2 regions of the Paenibacillus sp. MER TA 81-3 genome follow, and region 1 is predicted to be linked to the other one. Evidence: riboswitches for the same ligand, from Rfam matches in the RefSeq annotation. Region 1 holds a riboswitch; the other holds the start of a gene.
What was found. A riboswitch is a leader RNA that binds a small molecule or an ion and turns the genes downstream of it on or off. The one in region 1 is predicted to bind cyclic di-AMP.

Region 1 (10,755 bases):
TTAACCGATGATGGTAACTAACGAATGTATCGCTGCTGCAGATGCTTCGAACTCTTTCCCCCGGAAGGCGAATAGCGCAAGCACGAACAGCGTGGACATGAGCACGAACAGGCCCATGCAAATTTTAGCAGAAATGGCTTGTGAGCGCGGTCCGACCGTGATACCCCAACTGACCAGGAACGCCCACATGCCGTTCGCAAAGTGATACGATGCCGCAACGACTCCAATCAGATAGATGATGAACATCATTGGCTGCGTAACGATGCTGTTCATATGAGAGCCGAGCTCTTCATGGGTAATGTTGCCTAGAGCCACCTGCACCCTCGTCTCGTAAACGTGCCATGTCACGAAGATAAACGTGATCACACCGGTAATGCGCTGCATCAGAAAAGCGACATTACGTCCATAATTGTAATTCCCCACATTGTTGCGGGCCGTGTATGCGATATACAGGCCGTACACGCCGTGATACAGAAGCGGAAGCCAAATGAAGAACATTTCCATGAAAAACACCAGCGGCAAACCGTTGATTAATGCGACTTTGTCTTGGAACGATTCCCTTCCGCCCTCGTATGCGGAGTAGTTGGATATCATGTGAGTAATAAGAAAGAACCCAAGCGGGATAACCCCTAGAAGCGAGTGCAACTTCCGCGAGTAAAAATAACCTCGTTTCATAAGCGTGCCGTTTCCCCTTTCCATTTTGCATCCATGTAGATTTTGGTAATGAAACATCCTCATTTTACCTGTGCCTGTCGAAAGCGTCAACATTTTGTCACTTTTTTATCAGGGCTGCAAAACCCTGCTGTTGCTTCCTTCGACAACGCTCATGCGTAGCCCTTGTAACCGCTTCCTCGTAATGTGAACAACTTGTGACACTTCCATGTTACTCCTTTTTTGCTTATAATGGAATTGCAATATTATTATAATTTTTATAACTAAATCGCATAAGTGTGAGATCATTGACAATTTGCATTTTCATATTATTTATGAAATGGGAGGTCTCAGAATATGTTGGATCTGTTAGAGTCCTTTGCATCGGTCGTCGAGTTGACCAGTCTAAATCAAGCATCCAAACGGCTAAACATATCTCAGCCTGCTCTGTCCCGCCAGATTGCGAAGCTCGAAGCGGAGCTCGGTGTCGATTTGTTTATTCGGAACGGCAAACGGCTCGAACTGACGCGCGTCGGCCAGGTTACTTATGAATTCGCGCTTGACATCCGCAACCGCCAGCTTGATTTCTTGAAGTCTATCGCCGATTACAAGGCGGAAGGACATGCTACCGTCACGATAGGCGCCAGCTTAACGACACTGCAGACGACGCTGCCGCTGTTTGTTTCCTTATTTGTGAAAAAGCATCCGGAAGCTAACGTAAAAGCCGTAACAGGCAAGACCCACGAAATTGTCTCTCAGGTACGCGAGCAATCTGTTGATCTAGGGCTCGTAGCTGATGCCATACGTGAACCAGGCCTCATATGCATCCCGCTGTTTGCAGACCATTTGCAGCTGGTGCTGCCGCAAGATCATGACTTGGCAGACTGCCGCGACTGGTCGATGGCCCGCTTGAACGGCTTGCCTATGCTGCTGTTCTCCAAAGGCTCCTGGTACCGCAAGCTCATCGACGATCTGTTCCGCCGCTATCGCATCATGCCGGATATCCGGATGGAGATCGATTCATTCGAGGCGATCGTGCGGCTGCTATCGACGAGCCATGCCGCTGCACTGCTGCCGAAGTCGTATCTGCGCTCAGAATGGCTGCAGGACAATAAATTGGTCGCCATTCATTTAAAAGAGCTGAAGCAAACCGAACGCATCACTTCTATTGTATACGCCGAGCAAGCCGCCTTAAGCCATGCGGCCAAACGGTTCATTGAAGAAACGACGCAGGCGGCGACGACATGGAATCACATTTTCAAGAAGGAATAATGTCATTTGCTGTCGAAATTGAAATAGAAAAAGAAAAAAGTAAACTTTTCTAATCTAGGGGTTTTCAGGAGGATGATGTTAGATGGATGTATGCAACCGTTGTGGGGAGAAGTTGGATGAGCATGAGCCCCACACCTGCTCCAAGGAGGCAGCCTTAAGCGGCACTTCCGATCAGAAGGAATCGGCAGTCCGCCAAGATATCGCCAGTCACCGGGAGACAGCCGCCGCTGCTGGAGCGATGGACGCTTCGGCACCTTATGCGGCTCCGGGCCAAGTGCCTAACCAACCATTGAACGCGAATGGTTCCAATTCGTACGGTGGAGCTTCATTCGGGGTCAAGCGGGAATCAGCTTTTGATATGAAGCGCGCCGTTCAATTGATGAAGCATCCGACGGAAGCCTCTGCTCTTCAGCCAGCCTCCGACTGGCTGTACGGCGTCATTGCAGTGGCGGCTTCGGCAATTGGCTTTGCCTTGTTCGCTTTTAGCATATTTAGCGGTCTCATGTCCATGCTTAATCCTTTCGGCGCTTATCTAAACGCAGGTGAGTCTATCGGTTTATTTATCAAGCTCGTCTTGCTTTACATTATTACGCTCGCCGCCTTGTTCGGCGCGCTCTGGCTCGTGAGCCGCTGGAAGGGCGTGCAGCGTTCGGACGTGAAGACGTTCCTCGTCCGTTTGGCTGCGATGCAAATGCCCTACGGTCCGGCCTACTTGGTCGCCTTCCTCATGATGCTCATCAGCTTCACTTCCCTGTCGCTCGCGATCGCGGGCATCGTCTGGTTCACCTCCGTCATCATGACGGTATCCGAGACGATGGAGCAGGCGGAAGTGACGCGCGACAACCGGTTTTTGTGCGTCGCAAGCAGCATCGCCCTTTACTTCGTGCTGCTGCTCATTTTAACGAAGATTTTTCTGTAACAGCTGCCTCGTCGGCAGACGGTTGCAATGGCAGGCTGCAGGCAAGAGGCGTTATCGCGCCTCTTGCTTTTTTTATTTTCAGAAACTATAGTTAGTTACATAAGTAATGAACCAATGCGGTCATGAAATAATGCTTGCCCGCGCATGCGGCGTGGAGTAAGTACGATAACCGGACGAAACGAGGTGAATCCATTGCTGTTGGATGAGTCCAAATCGATCTATTTGCAAATCGCCGACATGATTGCAAATGACATTTTGAGCGGTGCCGTAGAGGAAGAAGGCCAAGTGCCTTCCACCAATCAATTCGCCAAAGTGCTGCAAATCAATCCAGCCACGGCTGCCAAAGGCATTAATTTGCTTGTAGACGAAGGCATATTGTACAAGAAAAGAGGTGTGGGAATGTTCGTGCGCCAAGGAGCGAAGCGGCTCGTGCGCGAGAAACGCCGCGCCCAGTTCGCAGAGGTTGAGCTGCCGCGCATTCTTCAGGAAGCGAGAGCATTGGAAATTGACAAGCAACAGCTTGCCAACATGATTTTGAACATACAGGAGTGACAGTTTGTGTATCCCATAGACAAATAAAACGCCGCCCGCTTAACTCCGTCAATGGACGGGCAAACAGGCGGCGTGTTCTTTATTTTTTCAACATAATCGATTCTTCGAAATCCTCAATTTGATTGTTGGTTCCGATCATGACCATAATGTCCCGCTCATCTAGGACAGCCTCGGCCGACGGGGCGATAATGATGCCTTCCGGCTTGTTGAGCGCGACGATGCTGCAGCCGAATCTGGCCCGCGGGTTCAACTCCTTCAGCGACATCCCCTGCATGCAGCCGGGCACACTGAGCTCAGCAATCGTGTACTCCTTCGACAGCTCGATATAATCGAGCAAATTCGGAGACACAAGCTGATGGGCAACGCGGATTCCCATGTCTCGTTCGGGATAAATAACCCGATCTACGTCAAGCCGCTCAAGCACGCGGCCATGCAGGTCAGACAGCGCCTTGGCGACTACCTTCTTGACGCCAAGCTCCTTCATCTGAATACTGACCAGGATGCTCGTCTGGATGTCATCGCCAATCGCAACAATGGCGCAATCAAAGTTGCGAATGCCGAGCGAGCGGAGCACATCTTCATCCGTCGCATCCGCCACGACGGCATGGGTCACCATGCCCGTCATGTCCGCAACTACCTCTTCATCTTTATCGATGCCCAGCACTTGATGTCCTAGTCTGACTAGTTCCTTGGCGAGGCTCGATCCAAATCGTCCCATCCCGACTACTGCAAACTGCTGCAACTCCATAATAGCTATTAACTCCTTCATCCATTACTATTCTCTATTTACCCTATCGTAATCTTGCCTTCCGGATGGCGGTACAGTTCCCGCTCGCTCTTCGGTCCGAGCGCATAGGCCAGCGTTATCGGCCCCAATCGCCCGGCAAACATCGTCAAACATAGAAGCACCTTGCCGAAATCGGTCAAATCCGTCGTTAAGCCCATTGTCAAGCCGACCGTGCCGAAGGCAGACGTCGTCTCGAACAAAATCATAAGGAACGGATGGTCCTCTGTCGTCGATAATATCATCGAGACCATAATGACCAGGAACAACGCCAACAAGGTCAATGTAACGGCTTTGAATATTCTGTCCTTCGCCAAGCGATAGCGATAGATGACGATATCCTCTTTTCCCCGAATCATCGTAATGACCGCACCGACAAGAATGGCGAACGTCGTTGTCTTGATCCCTCCCCCGGTTGAACCGGGCGAAGCCCCAATAAACATCAGTATGATCATAAAAAACTGGGAAGCTTGGCGCATGGCGCCGATATCGATGGTATTCGCGCCGGCCGTACGCGGGCTGACAGACTGGAACAAAGAAGCCCAGAACTGCTCCCACCCGCTTAAACCGGCGAGCGTGCGTGTATTGGTAAATTCAAATATGAATATAACGACTGTGCCGATAACAATAAGAAGTCCGGTCATTGTCAAAACAATCTTCGTATGCAGCGACAATTTGCGGGTACGGCGATAATCCACTACATCGGACAATACGATAAAGCCAATCCCGCCCAGTACGATGAGCAACATAGCCACTGTATTAATGACCGGATCTCCCACATAGCTCGTTAAGCTGGAGAACGGTCCGTACACCGAACCGAACAGGTCGAATCCAGCATTGTTGAACAATGACACCGCATGGAATATCCCGAAATAAATGGCTTGTCCGAGTGGCAGGTCGAACGCCCAACGCGTCGCAAACAGAATGGCGGCGGTTCCTTCGATACAGAAGGCAAACAGCAGCACCTTGCGGATAAGGCGGACAATTCCCTCCATGCTGCCTTGATTAAGCGCTTCTTGTAAAATAAGACGTTCCTTTAACGAAATTCTTTTTTTAAAAGCAAGCGCGAACAACGTCGCCATCGTCATGAAGCCAAGCCCGCCGACTTGAATGAGCAGCATAATGACCACTTGCCCGAACACCGTAAAGTTGGTGCCTGTATCGACCACAACTAGCCCGGTCACGCAGGTTGCTGATGTTGCTGTGAAAAACGCATCAACAAAAGAAAGCGGCTGTCCGTTGGAATTTGATATCGGCAGCATAAGCAGAAATGCGCCTAATAAAATAATTAATGCAAATCCAACGACAAGTATGCGTGACGGCGTTAAATGTAAAATCCTATTTTTCCTTGAAAGCTTCAAGGGGTGTCACCTCTTTTTGTCCACGAAAAAAAGCACTGGAAATCCAATGCTATCGCTGGTATCCTGACGCACTTGCCTACGAGGTTAGCTGACGGATTCGGGCACGTTCAGGCTGCCCTATTCGCAGACGGTTCTTATGACCCGTCATACGCGAAATTCACCCCATTAATCGGTTCCCCCGCTTTCGTACATTGACGAAACTCGGCATGTATGCAATTCATAACGAGATTATATACGTTTCCCTACTCGCGCACAAAGTCAGAGATCGAACAAATTCAGTTGAATAGGCTGAAAAATAACGTTAAATAGCGCTTACAAAACCCCATTTTCTTGAAATGTATCGAGAACTCTTTCATTATCAAGGCGTAGCTTCATTCCTCTGCTGGACTTTACACAAATGAAGTGGATACAATAATAAAAGAGAACTGCGTATATACGACTAAATGGAGGAAAAAAGATGTCTTTTACCCATCAAGCACACCATGATGCTCATAATCAGGCTGCACCTTCTTATTACATAACCAAGCCTTTACTTATTGCTTCCATCGTTGGGTTCATAGTGTTTCTCACCGTGCAGGTTATTATTCCCTTACTGCAATCCGAGGTGAGCCCGGAGGAAGGCGCACAGGTCTCAATGATTACGAAGACGGAGGCGGTAGACAAGGCGATTCAGTACATGAAGCAGCAGTCTTGGAGATCCGAACTGACGTTGCGAAGTGCTGACCCGACAGTCGTGTATCAGACGGATTCCACGCTGGCTGGATATATCAGCAAGGAACGTTTGACGGAAGCATTCCAGCCTTGGAGCCGCAAGGCTCCGTATGATAGGTATCAAGTCCTGCTCTCCGTTGTACGCGGAGGCCGCCCCGATGTGTTGAGCATCGATGTCAACATGACGAGCGGCCAGATTATCGGCTTCAATTTCACCGGACGCCCAACGACTGCCGCGGATGACTCCGTCGTCTCCCGAACGTTAGACTATCGCGCCGTGGCGGAACAGACCATAAAACAATTGGGCTGGTCATCATCCGAGTTGAACATTCAGCAAGAAAGCTTGAACAGCAAGGACGAAATACGGTTCACGGTGCCCAAAGCCAAAGTTGGCGGCGCAACGCTTGACTTCGTCGTACACTTTCACAACAACGACGTCGTCACAGCCAAGCCAGTATGGGAGGTGCCGCTAAGCTATAAAACAGAGGAATTGCAGCAGACCGCCACCGCTTCGTCCATTTATAAAATTGGTTATACATGGATGTCGTTGCTGCTCAGCATTCTCGCGCTCGTCGCGTGCATTCGTTACCGCAAGCTTATCCGATTCCGCTCCGGTACGATAATCACACTGTCCATCGTCTCATGCGGAATCTCTCTGCTTCATATCTGGAACCTGCTGCCTGGCCTCATCTCGCTTCAACTCGGGGTGCCTGCCGCACAGATCCGTATGGAGTACGCTTTGATCGTCCAAGGCGGAATTACAGTGCTTCAGGGAGTGGTGCTCTATTTCTCCTTGCTAGCAGGCACACGCTTGTGGGATCAGTCTAAGCATCGGCGCTTGATGCCAACCTGGAGCAGTCCGGAGTTCGGTACGGTGCTGCCCCGTGCCTTCTGGCTCGGCACGGTCTATGCAGGGCTCTTGCTTGGAGTGCAGACGTTTATCTTCGCCGCCTTGGAGACGGGATTTGGCGCATGGTCGACGACAGATGCATCACAGTCTCCGCTTAACTTGAGGCTGCCGGCGCTATATCCTCTGCTCGCTTGGATGGCTGCGATATCGGAAGAAGGCGTCTATCGCTGGTTCGGCACGGGACTGTTGCAGCGCTGGGTGAGAAATCCATGGATAGCTGGTCTCATCCCGACGCTCATCTGGGCTTTCGGACATGTCACTTATCCGATATTCCCGTTCTACTCCCGGCCGGTTGAACTGTTGATTATGGGTTTTATGTTCTTGTACATCATGCTGAGGCACGGCTTCTGGACCGCATTGTTCGCCCACCTCATGCTGGATAATTTGCTGATGAGCATGTCTTACTTGCTGGGAGGAACCGTGTCTGGCTCGGCGCTCGGCGCGCTATACTTGATACTGCCGGTGCTGATTATATACGGCTTAAAGAATCTTCATCAACGCAAAGTGAACATGTTACCCATGTCATAGAGCAAAACAAGCGGAGGTTGCTGCGGTCTCGTTATGGGATCTGATAAATGACACTTATGCGAACGTGAAGAAAGTGATTTTTGAGCATAGCGGACATAATCCGATGTTTGCGGAGCCCCATACTTTTGACAATCTAATAGCCGAATGGATGGGCGAGGGAAAGTAACTCTACAAAAGCGTAAATAAGGGGAAACCTATGGCTTCCCCTGAAAAGTTTATAAATTCTACGATTTTAAATTAACACGTTTGAATGCTTCTGCTTGCTGTTTAATACCAACCTCTGTGGCAAACCGTTCAATACTTGAAGCACCGAAAAATCCATCCACACCAACGGTGTTATCGAAAATATATTGAGCATCTTCCGGATCAGCAATCGGACCGCCATGACAAATGACCATAATATCTGGATTTACAGATTTGCCCGCATCGGTAATGGCTTGTATGCGCTTAGCGCAATCCTCAAGAGTCAATGCGGTTTTCGCGCCAATTGTTCCTTTTGTTGTTAAGCCCATGTGCGCTACCAAAATATCCGCACCGGCTTTAGCCATTTTAATAGCTTGTTCTTCATCAAATACATATGGGGTAGTAAGCAAATCAAGCTCGTGTGCTTTCCGAATCATATCAACCTCTAAATCATAGCCCATCCCGGTTTCTTCAAGGTTCGCTCTAAAGACGCCATCAATCAAGCCAACGGTCGGGAAATTTTGCACGCCTGCAAACCCTTGTTCTTTTAACTGCTTCAAGAAAACTTCCATCATTCTGAAAGGGTCTGTACCGCACACGCCTGCAAGCACTGGAGTATGCTTCACAACTGGCAATACTTCCGCTCCCATATCTACAACGATTTGGTTAGCATCCCCATAAGGCAATAATCCTGCAAGCGATCCCCGGCCAGCCATTCTATATCTTCCCGAGTTGTAAATAATGATTAAATCTACTCCGCCCGCTTCACCGCTTTTTGCAGAAATCCCCGTACCTGCTCCGGCTCCTAGAATCATTTCACCTTTAGCTACATGTTCTTTCAATTGGTTTATGATTTCTTGACGAGTTTGTTTCATTTTGCTTCCTCCTCATTTCTCTATTTTTGCATCAATTCGATTAACTTTTTAGCTGCCGCTAAAGCGAAATGTTTATCATTGATGTCATAGTCCAATTCGATGAGCTCTACGGCGTTTCGGTCAATATTATTTCTGAGCGTATCAAATAAGGCACGATCCTCTTCTGCTCCATAGAAAGGCTGTCCTTCCACATCCAGCCCGGAAACACCCTTTAAAGGCAGCATTAATGCGGTTGGAGAGGTCGCCTTATTTAATTTTTCGGATATGATCTTGCCTAATTCTTTATTTTCTTGAACCGTCGTTCTCATTAAAGTCACGGTCGGGTTATGCTTGTAAAAAGTTCTATCCTGGAATTTCTCCGGCACCGTGTCAAACGGCCCAAAGTTGACCATATCCAATGCTCCTGTCGAAACAACTTGAGGCACACCAGAGCGCCCGGCTGCCTCGAGCCGATGCGGTCCTGCATTCAACACACCGCCTACCAGTTCATCACACCATTCTGTTGTGGTGAGATCCAACACGCCATCGAAGAAATTAGATTCAATTAATCTTTCCATCGTTTTGCCGCCAGTACCTGTGGCATGGAACACAATCACTTCATACCCATGTGCCTCCAAGTACTCCCTAGCCTGGTTGACGCAAGGGGTTGTAAGTCCAAACATGGTAGCGGCTATAAGCGGTTTTTTTTCAACTTTATAATCGACCTCATATTTCACCATGCCTGCAATCGCAAGGGCTGCATTGGTAAAGATTTTCGTTGAAATCGAGTTCAGCCCCGATACATCGACTATGGATGGATACATCATAATATCGCTAGTCCCTACATACTGCGAGACGTTCCCGGAAGCGACGGTAGACACCATTATTTTCGGCACACCTATTGGCAGCGCTCTCATTCCCGGCGTTACAATGGATGTGCCGCCGGTACCGCCAAAGGAGATGATTCCGTCGAATTTCCCTTCCGCATATAGTCTGGGAATTAGTTTTTCCATACCTTTTGCAAGAATTTCCGTTGCTAAAGATCTGTCTTTTTTGGAGGCGATTTCACGAATATCTGCATGAACTTCCTTGGCTACTTCCTCATTCGAAATATCTGGGACGAACATGGGCTCGAATACTCCACTGTGGATGGTAAGCGTATTCAACCCAAGACCTTGCAGAATATCTTTCACAAAAGAAAATTCTTTTCCTTTGGAGTCAAATGTTCCGACTATCGCAACTGTTTTCAATATAATGACCTCCTCGTAAAAGTGGAAGTATGAAGGACTACTAAGCCGGCTTACAATTCAAGTATAGAGTTTTATGCTTGATGATTCATGTAGATTTGTATGGTGTTTATGTGTTTTTGTACTGTCGTTGATACTCTCGGGGGGAAAGCCCCGTTTGTTTCTTGAACGTTTTACTAAAATGGGCGTAGTCATTATATCCCACAAGTTCGGAAACTTCAGATAACTCGATATGATTTTGTTTCATTAACTCTGTTGCTTTATTGATTCGAAACCTTGTTACATACTCAGGAAACGTACATCCAACTTCTTTGTTGAACAAATAACTTAAATACGTCCTTGAAATATGAGCTACCAAAGCCAGTTCTGCAAAAGAAATCTCATTCATGTAATTCGCAGCTACATACTCTTTAACGAATTGAACATAATCATAGTGCTTGGTCACACCCTCAAGCATTTTATGAAGGAGCTTGTCATGTTCAGTAAGTCCAACCTCCTTGAAATCGATAGCCGTTTTCGTAATCGCTGCTTCAGAAGGAATTCGTTCAAATGAAGAACCACCCAAATACCCTACAGCTTCTGTATTATCATACATATACTTCACATCGGAAGGTGTATTGACTGGACCGCCATAGATCATCTTCAATACATCGGGATTTATTTCATCACAAGCACGAAAAATATCTCTCGCCATCTCTGCAGCAGCTTTTAAGGATAAAACTTTTTTCGCGCCCAAAATACCGCCTTTTGTAAAACCTAAATGAGCGCAAATGATATCTGCGC
Region 2 (10,755 bases), on a different contig from region 1:
GAGTTTGTTCAAAAATATCCCTTTTGATCACGAAGCGATTTCAGAAAGTGAAGTGATTCGACATCGAATCTTGCATTCACTCTCGCGCGTCTGGAGATGCTGCAACAGCAAGGATGGCACGCTATCCAGCATTTCAAAGAAATGGCTGCAGATCGATACTGCGAAGAAATCCTCATAAATGAGAAAATGATCAAGAGAGAAAGAAGGTTGGAACATGGCAAAGTGGTCAAAGGTTCTAAGGTTTACGAAGGAGTCCGCTGGTTTTCATTCCGACAGAGTCGGGGGTATATGTATTTTTGGGCGAACTGAACGGAAACTTATATACGCTTAAATCCGGTAGGAAATGCTTTTTGATTTGATTTTTGCAATATTTTTGTTAGGATTAAGCATGTAACCCTTTTCATTTCTTAGAAAACATCATATCACGAAGAGAGGTACTGTTTTATGGATTGGAAACCAACATCTGCTATGAACATCACGAAGAATGACAAGAAAGATGCGTTGAATTGGGCGGCAGCCGCAGAAACCCCGCGCGGACCGGAACAACCTTATCTGCACGGCTATAATGCCCGGGAGCTAAGAGAATGGTCCCCGGGAACGGACCCATATGCGCCGTACTTCCGTTCGAGAGTGCCGCTTGCGAAGCGGATTAAGCCATTCCAGCCAACGCAGGCTCGTCCGGAATTGACTGTTGCGGCGAAGGTAATGAACCTGTCTGCCGACTATGACAAGGAAGAGTGGTTCAGCTCCTACCGGTATAATGACAGCTTTAGCCGCAATATTCTGAAGTTCTGGCAGTATCAAGATATTTATGCTTCTTGGCACGGATTGCCGGTGTACGGCTCGCCGACAGAAGAAGGGGAGCATGAATATGGAGTCGTCAACATTCCTAACCCGGCCTACACGGATGCGGCGCACCGCAACGGCGTCATCAGCCTGGGCTGCTGGTTCTGGCCGCGCAACATTGACTTTGGCGAACTGGTTGAAGTGACGGAAGACGGTCGGTTCCCGATTGCCGATAAGATGGTTGAGATGGCTCATTACTTCGGGTTCGATGGCTACTTCATCAACCAAGAAGCTGCCATTAGCGAAGAGCATGCCATTAAGCTGATAGAGATGCTGAAATATTTGCGCGATCGTGGCATGTATGTCAGCATTTATGACTGTTTGAGCCCAACGGGGGAGCTGCAATACATTAACTATTTCAATGAAAAGAATGCTCCTTGGGTTATGGAACAGCAAGATGGGCGCAAAGCGAACGACAGCATTTTCATCAACTATGCGTACACGCCCGAACGGTTGGAGAACAGCAATTCCTATGCTCGAGAAATCGGCCTGGATCCATTTGAAGCGCTGTACTCGGGCATCGAGAACGACAAGTTCCGCTTCGAACGCGGCAACGAGTTGAAGACGGTGTTCCGTGAAGATGCTTCCCGTACGCCACGCACCAGCTTGGCCCTGTTCGGTACGGATATGGTATGGCATAGAGCGCCGAATCCGTCGGACCCGAACATGCAGAAATACGTCGAGCACCGCGAGCGGCTGTATTGGTCCGGAGGGAATGGCAATCCTGCGCAAAGCGGTCGGGCCATCGGCGCTGAATCCGAGAGTTGGGACGGTATCGCGCACTTTATTGCGGAGCGTTCCGTTATCGGTAACTATCCTTTTGCGACGCGATTCAACAACGGTCATGGCTTATCCTTCTTCCTGAATGGACGGGTGGCATCCGCCAAAGGCTGGAACAACATGAGCGCGCAAGATATTTTGCCGACATGGCAGTGGTGGACTGCATCGAAAGGGGAACCGCTGGCGGTCGATTACGATTATGGCACGGCATGGAACGGAGGTTCCTCTGTAAAGGCCGAGGGCGTACTGAGCGCCGGCATGGCAACGGATATCCGCTTGTTCAAAACCGAATTGCCGGTTCAACAAGATGTGGAACTGACTTTCACGTACAAGACAGAAGTAACGCATCAAGGACGTTCGGGCATGGAGATCCCTGCGAATGCGATTGGCGTGCAGGCGCTTCTATTCTTCACAGACGAACCTGCAACTCCGGTCGTTGTCGATTGCGGTGCAGGTGTTAGCAAGGATTGGACGACGGTGACAGCTAACTTAGGAACATATAAAGGACGAAGCATTGCAGCGATCGGTATGCGCATCGCTTCTGCCTGGAGCGAGGATGCAGAAGTGAAGGTCAATCTTGGCGAGTTGAAGCTGACCGCAGGCGCGGGGATACCGGCACCGAAGGCTCCATCTCAATTTAAGGTTGCTCAGGCGTTCTTCGACGACAAGCAGGCATCTTTCTATCTGTCGTGGGATTTTGCTGAAGATTGCGATACCGATAACACATGGTATTATGATCTGTATCGTGTCCGCGATGGGGAACGTGAAGCGATTGGCCGCATCTTGGATAGCGTCTACTATGTGAAATCGATCGACCGCCACGGGGAAGAGACGATTACGTTGGAAGCAGTGGCTGTGAACGTCGAGGGCACGGAGAGCGAGGCCTCCGTCATCACTTGGCAGTGGGGAGATGGGGAACGGGCTGAATACAGCTATGAGCCTATTCCAGCAGAGCACATCGTGCCGCAGTTTAATGCGGAAGAGGATATCGTCCTTGAGGCCGGCTGGTCCCGTTATTTGAATGTCCGTGTTACGCCTGCTACGGCGTCCAACCTGGCATTGACCTGGAGCTCCAGCGACGAGAAGGTTGTAGAGGTAGATGAACGCGGTCAGCTTACAGCCATAGCGCCAGGAACCGCGTCTGTCACTGCGCAAGCTGGGGAAGTGATGGGCGAAGCGGGCATATCGTTCCGTGTCGACGTCAAGGTTGTCGCACCTGTTGCGCCACCGGAGCAAGGCGTGTCGCTGCAAGCTGAACAGTACGACCGTTCCAACGGTCTGTTCATTCCGGGCAACTACGTTCATGTGCGTGATTTGCATTTTACCGATTGGATGGCGTTCGATAATGTTGACTTCGGCGAGCAGGGCGTATGCAGGATTACAGTTCGCGCTGCGGTATTGACCGAAGATACACGCATGCAAATGATGCTTGGCGGACCGGAAGGCAAAGCCGTAGTGGATATGGAGCTTCCGCTGCACGATGGCAAGCTGGCTCCGTTCTACAAGGAATATACGATAGAGCTGGCGGAACGGCTGACAGGCAAGCAGAATCTGCACATTGCATTCACGAATTCGAATATCCGTAAATGGCAAGTGCGCGATGCGGGCATTTGTGATATCGATTGGATTCATTTTTCATAATGGAGTCACGATTTCGAAAGAGGCCGCTTTATCCCGTGATATCAGGGCAGGGATCTAATATAAGATGAATTAGATTAGTTTCCTGTTGAAGTAAGCTTCATGAAGTGAGCTCCATTGGAAAATATACAGTCAAATGTGCGGATTAGACGGTTAGTCGGCACGTGGACTGTATTTTGTACAGTGGATTGAGCTGTTTTTCAGCGATTGGTGCGAAATGGGGGCAAAGCACTGGATGAAATCCAATGGAACTTTCTTCGGAAAGAGGATACGCGTTAATCCATTGTACGAAATCCAATGCAAGCTTAGACTCGGAGGCACGAACCAGCCCTCAGCTCAGCATTTGCTCTACTATGTTCAAAAAGAAGGCGAGGCCAGCGTGTGAACGGCGGTCTCGCCTAATGATCTTACCGGCAATGATGCCTGAAGCGCCTCAAGTAAACGCCCCTCCATTCACGTCCGTCACGCTGCCCTGTGCCTCTTAGACAACCCGTATTGCATGGAAGAACTCTTTACAATACGCATCATATACCATTGCCAAAACAGGCTGCCCGTCCTGGTGATCAGGCAGAGGGACATGGACCAGAATGCAAAGCCCTGATGTAAATGAACGCCTCCATCGACTGAATCAAATACCCAGTAGGCATATAGAGTTCTCCTTGTTAATAATCGTATTCATAAATACTATTATGATTCAGTTAAAAAAAGAGGGAATACCGAAGGTTATTCAAGGATTTCCCTGTAAGGATTGATGATCTTGTCATAGTGCTCCCCATACTTCTCTGCCAATTGATTGCCGAAATCCCGCTCAATCCGATCCATAATGACGTCGTGATAGAAGCCGTTTTGCAGCAGCTCGACCACGGAAGGATGATCGGTTTCCAATGCGGACAGCTTGAGTGACTTGCCGAAGCTGCCAATGAGCGCGGAACGGGAGTCGCAGAGAATGGAAAAACGTCTGGGTTCCAGATACTTCCACCCTTCGCTCCGCCTATGCACCAAAACATGCTTTAATCGGGTATGGCATTCGCCGGTAGAAATAACCGTTACAGCAACACCCCGTCGTTCCGCCTCCAGCAGCGACTCTTCGAACCAGCTTACATCTTCCGCCCATATGTCCGCCACGATGCTTTTATCTGCATTGGACAACAAACGTCGAATGGTCGTTTCCAGCGCTTTATCGCCCTGCCAGTTATAGAACGACGCGGACTTCCGTGGAGGGGACTGCAATTGCTCCAGCAGCGTGTGGGCTGTCTGTTCAAAATCCGTCTTCAGCAGTCGAACGAGCTGCTCAATGGGCACGGCGCCGTATAAAACAGGTTCGGCTTCAACCGCCCGGCACATTCCTTTGTCTGTCAAAGACCGGAGTGCCGCATACACATTTGAGCGGGATACAGATACTTTTTTGGCCACCTCATAACCCGATATGTTCGGTACTTCATGCAGTACCAAGTAGCATCTTGCTTCCAGATCGGATAAACCGATTTTCCGAAGTTCATCAATCAAATGAGTTGCCTCCTTTTTGAAATGTTTATTATAGTGTTATTTTAAAATACTACTTTTAGTATATCAATACATTGTTCAATTATCCGGGAGATGAAAGCCACCCAAAAAAGACGAAGAACAACAAATATTGTATAAGAATGAGGACATAAACTCGTCTCCAAACTTTTCGAGCTTGCGGATCTAATCGCTCAAAAGCATAGCCTGCACGTTTTTCTAATTTTATAATTTGATAAACATACATATTAAGACCAAACAACAGTATAAACCCAATACAGCCCCACAACACAGATTTTTCATAACGATACAGCAGTCTTGAAACGTAAACTTGTGTAAATAACATAACAACACCTATCGTGATCATCCATACCGTAAATAACCAAGTGTAAGTGTCATTCATAACGAATTCCGCCTTGAATCTGAAAATAACCACCACATGATGAACTGCAGCATACTCATCCAACCTATGAATAGCAAAGAATCCCCATTGATTGAACTCAATACCTGACTGACTAACGAGAATGGCTCTGCAAATAAATGAATAGAGTGAAAACGCAGAAATCTTCCTATGTAGACCCCAATGCTGCACAGGATTATAAAAGCCAATAGGATCGTCTTGCTCCACTTTATATGTAAGATAAGACTGTGAATCTGTTTTAACATAAGAATGTAATAATAAATAGCCAATACTACTCCGCTTATTAAAACAAAAAAGTTCCACCATTCCTCAACAATCAAACCTTTTTTAAAATTAAACTCAAAAATTTTGAGATGAATGAGATCCGTTATCACGTAAAGGACATTAGGGGATAACAGTATAAAAACAATATAAAAAGCGGCACTAACGGGGATTTCCCGCTTGCTCTTTGCTTTAAATAAGGGCAATAAAAAAGCAAGCTCCAAAGCGGCAAAAGCCAGAAACATATTTAAAATCATAAATGAATAGGCCGTATCAAAAATGATAAGCATCAGTATATAGGCGAAAAAACAAAGTCGTGCTTTTGCGCGTTCATCCATAAGAAACCTCCTTTACATTGATCCGGGACTGCTGCAGATGAGGTCAAGCCGATTACATCGCATGTATAAGCACGAGGTGAGTGTCCGCCCTTGTTGTTCCATCCTACGCTGAAAATATGGCTGCACGATACACAAATATTGTAGCAAAATGGCTTAAAAAATGATATTTATGAACCTTACAGGACACTTACACATTTTGTAATGTGGAGTTGATGTGAATCTGACGTTTCATTCCCGCATCTCTTCCCGAACGGGCCGGACATCTTGGGGTATGTGCGCAGGTTCTATATATACATACTCGACATCGAATATTCCTGAATATCCGAACAAATCTCCGAATTTCGGATTGGCAACGCGCCGTTTTTTGCTACCGACATCTCGATCTCCACAGCAAGATGCTGATGTGTGCCGATGAGGACCGAACGACGCAGCAAAGCCCCTGTCCGTCTTGGACAGGGGCAGTCTTAAATCAATCGCCTGCAGTGCTCTTATGATTCGGTAATGACGATCTGATCCTTGCCGCCATACACCGTCCACCAAGGCTTCGCCGCTTGCTGCAGCACTCGATTCAAATGCTCCATGCGCTGCACGCCTTCATCCTTCAGCCATGCGCGCAGGCCAGTATCGCCATTCTCGCCATACACGGCAATGCCGTCTTGCCAAGTGGCGCGGCCACAGAGCACGCCTGAGAACGGAACGCCTGCTTCGCCAGCGAACTCCAGCGTCTCAATGAAGTCCTCGTTCGAGACGCCGCCGCTCAAATAAATAAACGGAACCGTCGCAATTGACGCCGTATCCCTAAAGTGCTGCAGCGCCTCTTCGCGCGTATATACCGCTTCCGCTTCATGGCCCCGGTTCGCTGCCGTGCCAGACACGTATGTCATGTTGACCGGCACTTCGACCTTGAGACAGTCGAGGTGATACTGCGGCTTCGTGAATTCGCGCATGCTTTTCTTCACTTTGTCCGGCTTCACCTTAGCGTATTCCGGACCCTTCGCATCGGCAATGTCGTCACAATACGTGACCGGTTCGAAGAAAAACGGAATATCGTTCGCCTTGCACTCGGCGCCGACACGCTCGATGAACGCGTGCTTCTGGTCGTTAATGTGCGCCGCATCGTCTGGGTCGTAGTACATCAATATTTTGATGGCGTCTACGCCTTTGTCCGCATATCGGCGAACAGACCACTCCGGCAGCAAGTCGGGGAGGCGCCCTTGGACGGTAGCGTCATAACCGGTCTTCTCGTAGGCGATGAGCAGTCCTGACTGCTTATCACGCGCTTCCGCTGCGCTCCAGCCAAATTCCGGATCTAGCAGAATGGCCGTGCTGTATGGGGTCAATTCCTCGGTTACGGCCACCTTGAATTCTTCCACATGCTTCACGTCGGCTTCGTGGCCGAGCGCCTTGGTCAGCGACTTCTTCAACGAACCGCGCTGATCGAGCGCTGTTGCAATGACCAATCCGTGTTCGTCCGACAAGCGTGTTAACGCTTCGTATTTGCCTTTTGTCATCTTGACTTTCATACCAAGCACCCCAATCGTACATTTTTCCTTCACTACTTCATTACATCAATATTCCCATCATGAAACGTTTCATGATGAAAAAATGACAAATACAGAACATTCATGAACGATTTTCAACAATAATTCAAGTCTTTTCGTTGTGACTCTGCTTCCAGCTCCATTTGAAACGGTGACGTTAGCTCTAGAAATGAATTGTAAGAATGTGCCACTGCGTGCTATATTCAACTGATATATCGGACAATAAGGGGGAAGGGATGTAGATGAGTCAAATGATAAACTATTATTCTTCGTTCGACGAATGGGGACGTCTCGAGCGGGAACCTTTGGAGTTCACGGTCAATTGTCATTATATTAAATCGCACCTCCCGGAAAAAGGACACATCCTAGATATCGGGGCAGGTCCCGGAAAATATGCGATAGAGCTGGCGAAATCCGGATATGACATCACATTGGCGGACATTACACCAAAGCTGGTCGAAAGCGCACGAGAGAAGGTACGGGAATACGGGCTTGAGCGCCAGTTTCAAGGCTTTGACGTTGCCGATGCGAGAAATTTGCAGTTGTATGCCGATGAGCAATTCGATGCTTCTTTGATGTTAGGCCCATTGTATCATTTGCAGCAGGAGGAAGACCGGGTTAGCGCTACTCAGGAATTGCATCGTGTGACAAAGTCAGGCTGCCTTGTCTTCGTCGCATTCATGCCGAGAATGAGGCACGTGGCAACTTCGCTGTTATATCCGCAGCATTGGAAGCCCAATGACACAATAGAAGGGCTGACCGAGTTTATGTGCACCGGAATTTTCAATCATAGCGACGAAGGAAGGTTTACGGGAGCCTATTATTTTCCCATAGAAGAAATTGAGCCGTTTATGGAAGCGCATGGGTTCGAACAAGTTAAGCTCATCGGATCGGGCAGCATTGCGGGCTTGATGAAGCCGGAGCACTGGCAATATTGGCGCGACCAAGGGGAATCAGCGTTTCAATCGATCATGCAAATTGTTATGGATGCAGCAGACAGTCCATACATCCTAGGAACCTCGTCTCATTTGTTGTATATAGGGAAAAAAGTATAGGCTGAACTTCTCAGATGGTTATATTTTCTTTAAATAACATTAAATATAAAATGAATCGAACGGGAATCCGTGTTACGATCTGAACGTACCAAAAATAAGGCCGAAGCTCATCTGAGCACGGGGGAACCACACATTGGGGTGAAGTCGCATAGATGCGGCAGGGGTAATCCTCTTTGACCCGAACCCGTCAGCTAACCTCGTAGGCTGCAAAGGGAGAGATAATCTGAATGAAAAGTACGTTCAAGAAAGTCGTTATCACGGGAGCACTCGTTCTGGCACCAGTCGTGGCAGCAGGTTCGGCAATGGCCGCTCCGCTGAATGTTGCAGCTCAAGCACCTAATCAAAATCTGACGAACATCGATTGCTCCGGCTTCGATTTCAATACGATGCTGCAAGGCAATGAGCAGAACAATCAGAACTTGACCGATATGTTGAACAAGCTGTTTCCTAATACGAAGCCTGTAGTCACACAACCAGATGCTGCGGTACCGAACAAGAGCAAGCCTGAACCGGCTACTCCGGCGCCAAGCAAGCCAGCACCAACAACACCTGCAACAGGTACGGCAAATCCGAATCAAGGCGTGACGGCTAACTCCGATTTCGCCGCGCAAGTGGTTGATTTAGTGAACCAAGAGCGTGCCAAAGCAGGACTTGAGCCATTGAAATCGGACGCGGCGCTTACTAATGTCGCAATGGTGAAGGCGAAAGACATGTACGACAACAATTACTTTGATCATAATTCGCCGACCCTTGGCTCTCCGTTCGATCTGATGCAGTCCAAAGGGATCCAATATCGTACCGCTGGCGAGAACATTGCCAAAGGACAACGCACACCGGAAGAAGTAATGAATGCGTGGATGAACAGTGAAGGTCACCGTAAAAACATTCTGAACGCAAGCTATACTTCAATCGGCGTTGCATACTACAATGGTGAGTGGGTACAAGAATTTACAGGATAATGACGAACTTTGAAGCCGAAGCCTGCAGAGCAATCTGCAGGCTTTATTTTGCGCTCGTGAACGGAAAACGATGCAGTTGACGTTATGGATCTTTCTCGCTATGGCGCTTGGCGTCGGGATCGTTTCTATATTTCCGGGATGGGGCGTGTATTCAAAGACGTTAAGGTGCTGATCTTATCACTCGTGCAGAACTGGATTATCGGCCCGCTTCTCATGTTCTTGCTGGCGATTCTTTTGCTGCCCGACCATCCTGAATATATGGTTGGTCTCATCTTGATTGGCCTCGCACGCTGCATCGCAATGGTCATCATATGGAATGATCTGGCGCAGGGAGACACGGAATATGCTGCAGGGCTAGTTGCGTTCAACTCCGTATTTCAGATGATATTTTTCCCTATCTACGCTTATGTATTCGTGACTGTTATTCCAGAGTGGCTCGGAATGGAAGGAGCCATCATATCGATTACGATGCTTGAGGTTGTGCAATCGGTATTCATTTATTTGGGCATTCCATTTCTGGCAGGCGTGCTGACCCGGTTCGTGTTGGTGCGGGCGAAGGGCAAGGAATGGTATGAAAAGTCGTTCATTCCGCGCATCAGTCCGCTGACATTAATCGCTTTGCTGTTCACGATCGTCGTGATGTTCTCCTTGAAAGGAGACATGGTCGTCAGCCTTCCGCTCGATGTTGTCCGGATTGCGATTCCGCTGCTGCTCTATTTCGTTTTGATGTTCTTCATCTCGTTCTTCCTAGGAAGACGAATCAGAGCAGGTTATCCGGTGTCGACTACACTGGCATTCACGGCAGGCAGCAACAATTTCGAATTGGCGATTGCGGTTGCTGTCGGTCTATTCGGCATCCATTCTGGAGCAGCCTTTGCCGCGGTCATCGGACCATTGGTCGAAGTTCCGGTCATGATCGGACTAGTTCGGATCGCTCTGCGGATGCAATCCTTATTCCCAACCAAATCAAAACATCCATAGAGAGTGAGGAAATCGAAATGACAGCGAAAAAGACGATATATTTTTTCTATGCGGGCAAATCCTGCAAAAGCCAGATGGGAAACGGCAGAAACGGACAAGTAATGGCAAGTTTCTGTGCTGATACCTAAAAATTGCGCATATGGTGAAGTATATCTCATTACAGTAAGAACGGAGGTTCTTCCCTTGCACAATAATCCTGCTCACCAGCAGTTGGTTTATCAGGCTGACCCCGCGATGGTTCAAGCCATGCATTCGGCCAGGGAAAAAGTTCACCATGTCTGCAACATGTATAAGGATCGGCATGTGCGAGTTCAGACGGTTGACGGTCAAGTATATGATGGGGTCATCTCAAATGTCGATAGAGATTATCTTTATTTGCATACCCAGCATCCCATGCCGCAACGCTCACTGTACGGTTCGTATTATTTTAATAAC

Region 2: it holds a riboswitch for cyclic di-AMP, as region 1 does, so the genes downstream of both, M3650_RS02765 (CAP domain-containing protein) here and M3650_RS10240 (TrkH family potassium uptake protein) in region 1, are expected to answer to the same signal.

What each region holds. Positions count from the first base shown of each region.
Region 1 is NZ_JAMAWB010000006.1:135,807-146,561, reverse strand. Features, by position in the region: gene M3650_RS10265 (succinate dehydrogenase cytochrome b558 subunit) at 1-675, opposite strand; gene M3650_RS10260 (LysR family transcriptional regulator) at 1,009-1,923, shown strand; gene M3650_RS10255 (hypothetical protein) at 2,006-2,842, shown strand; gene M3650_RS10250 (GntR family transcriptional regulator) at 2,987-3,394, shown strand; gene M3650_RS10245 (potassium channel family protein) at 3,474-4,142, opposite strand; gene M3650_RS10240 (TrkH family potassium uptake protein) at 4,181-5,539, opposite strand; cyclic di-AMP (ydaO/yuaA leader) riboswitch at 5,598-5,756, opposite strand; gene M3650_RS10235 (CPBP family intramembrane glutamic endopeptidase) at 5,997-7,688, shown strand; gene M3650_RS10230 (phosphoenolpyruvate hydrolase family protein) at 7,913-8,746, opposite strand; gene M3650_RS10225 (Tm-1-like ATP-binding domain-containing protein) at 8,767-9,975, opposite strand; gene M3650_RS10220 (phosphoenolpyruvate hydrolase family protein) at 10,082-10,755, opposite strand, start outside.
Region 2 is NZ_JAMAWB010000002.1:111,794-122,548, reverse strand. Features, by position in the region: gene M3650_RS02800 (class III extradiol ring-cleavage dioxygenase family protein) at 1-1, shown strand, start outside; gene M3650_RS02795 (endo-beta-N-acetylglucosaminidase) at 445-3,267, shown strand; gene M3650_RS02790 (TrmB family transcriptional regulator) at 3,988-4,770, opposite strand; gene M3650_RS02785 (hypothetical protein) at 4,850-5,167, opposite strand; gene M3650_RS02780 (DUF1361 domain-containing protein) at 5,164-5,784, opposite strand; gene M3650_RS02775 (tagatose 1,6-diphosphate aldolase) at 6,273-7,307, opposite strand; gene M3650_RS02770 (class I SAM-dependent methyltransferase) at 7,568-8,380, shown strand; cyclic di-AMP (ydaO/yuaA leader) riboswitch at 8,469-8,601, shown strand; gene M3650_RS02765 (CAP domain-containing protein) at 8,608-9,339, shown strand; partial or broken gene arsB (ACR3 family arsenite efflux transporter) at 9,410-10,320, shown strand; gene M3650_RS02755 (hypothetical protein) at 10,504-10,755, shown strand, end outside.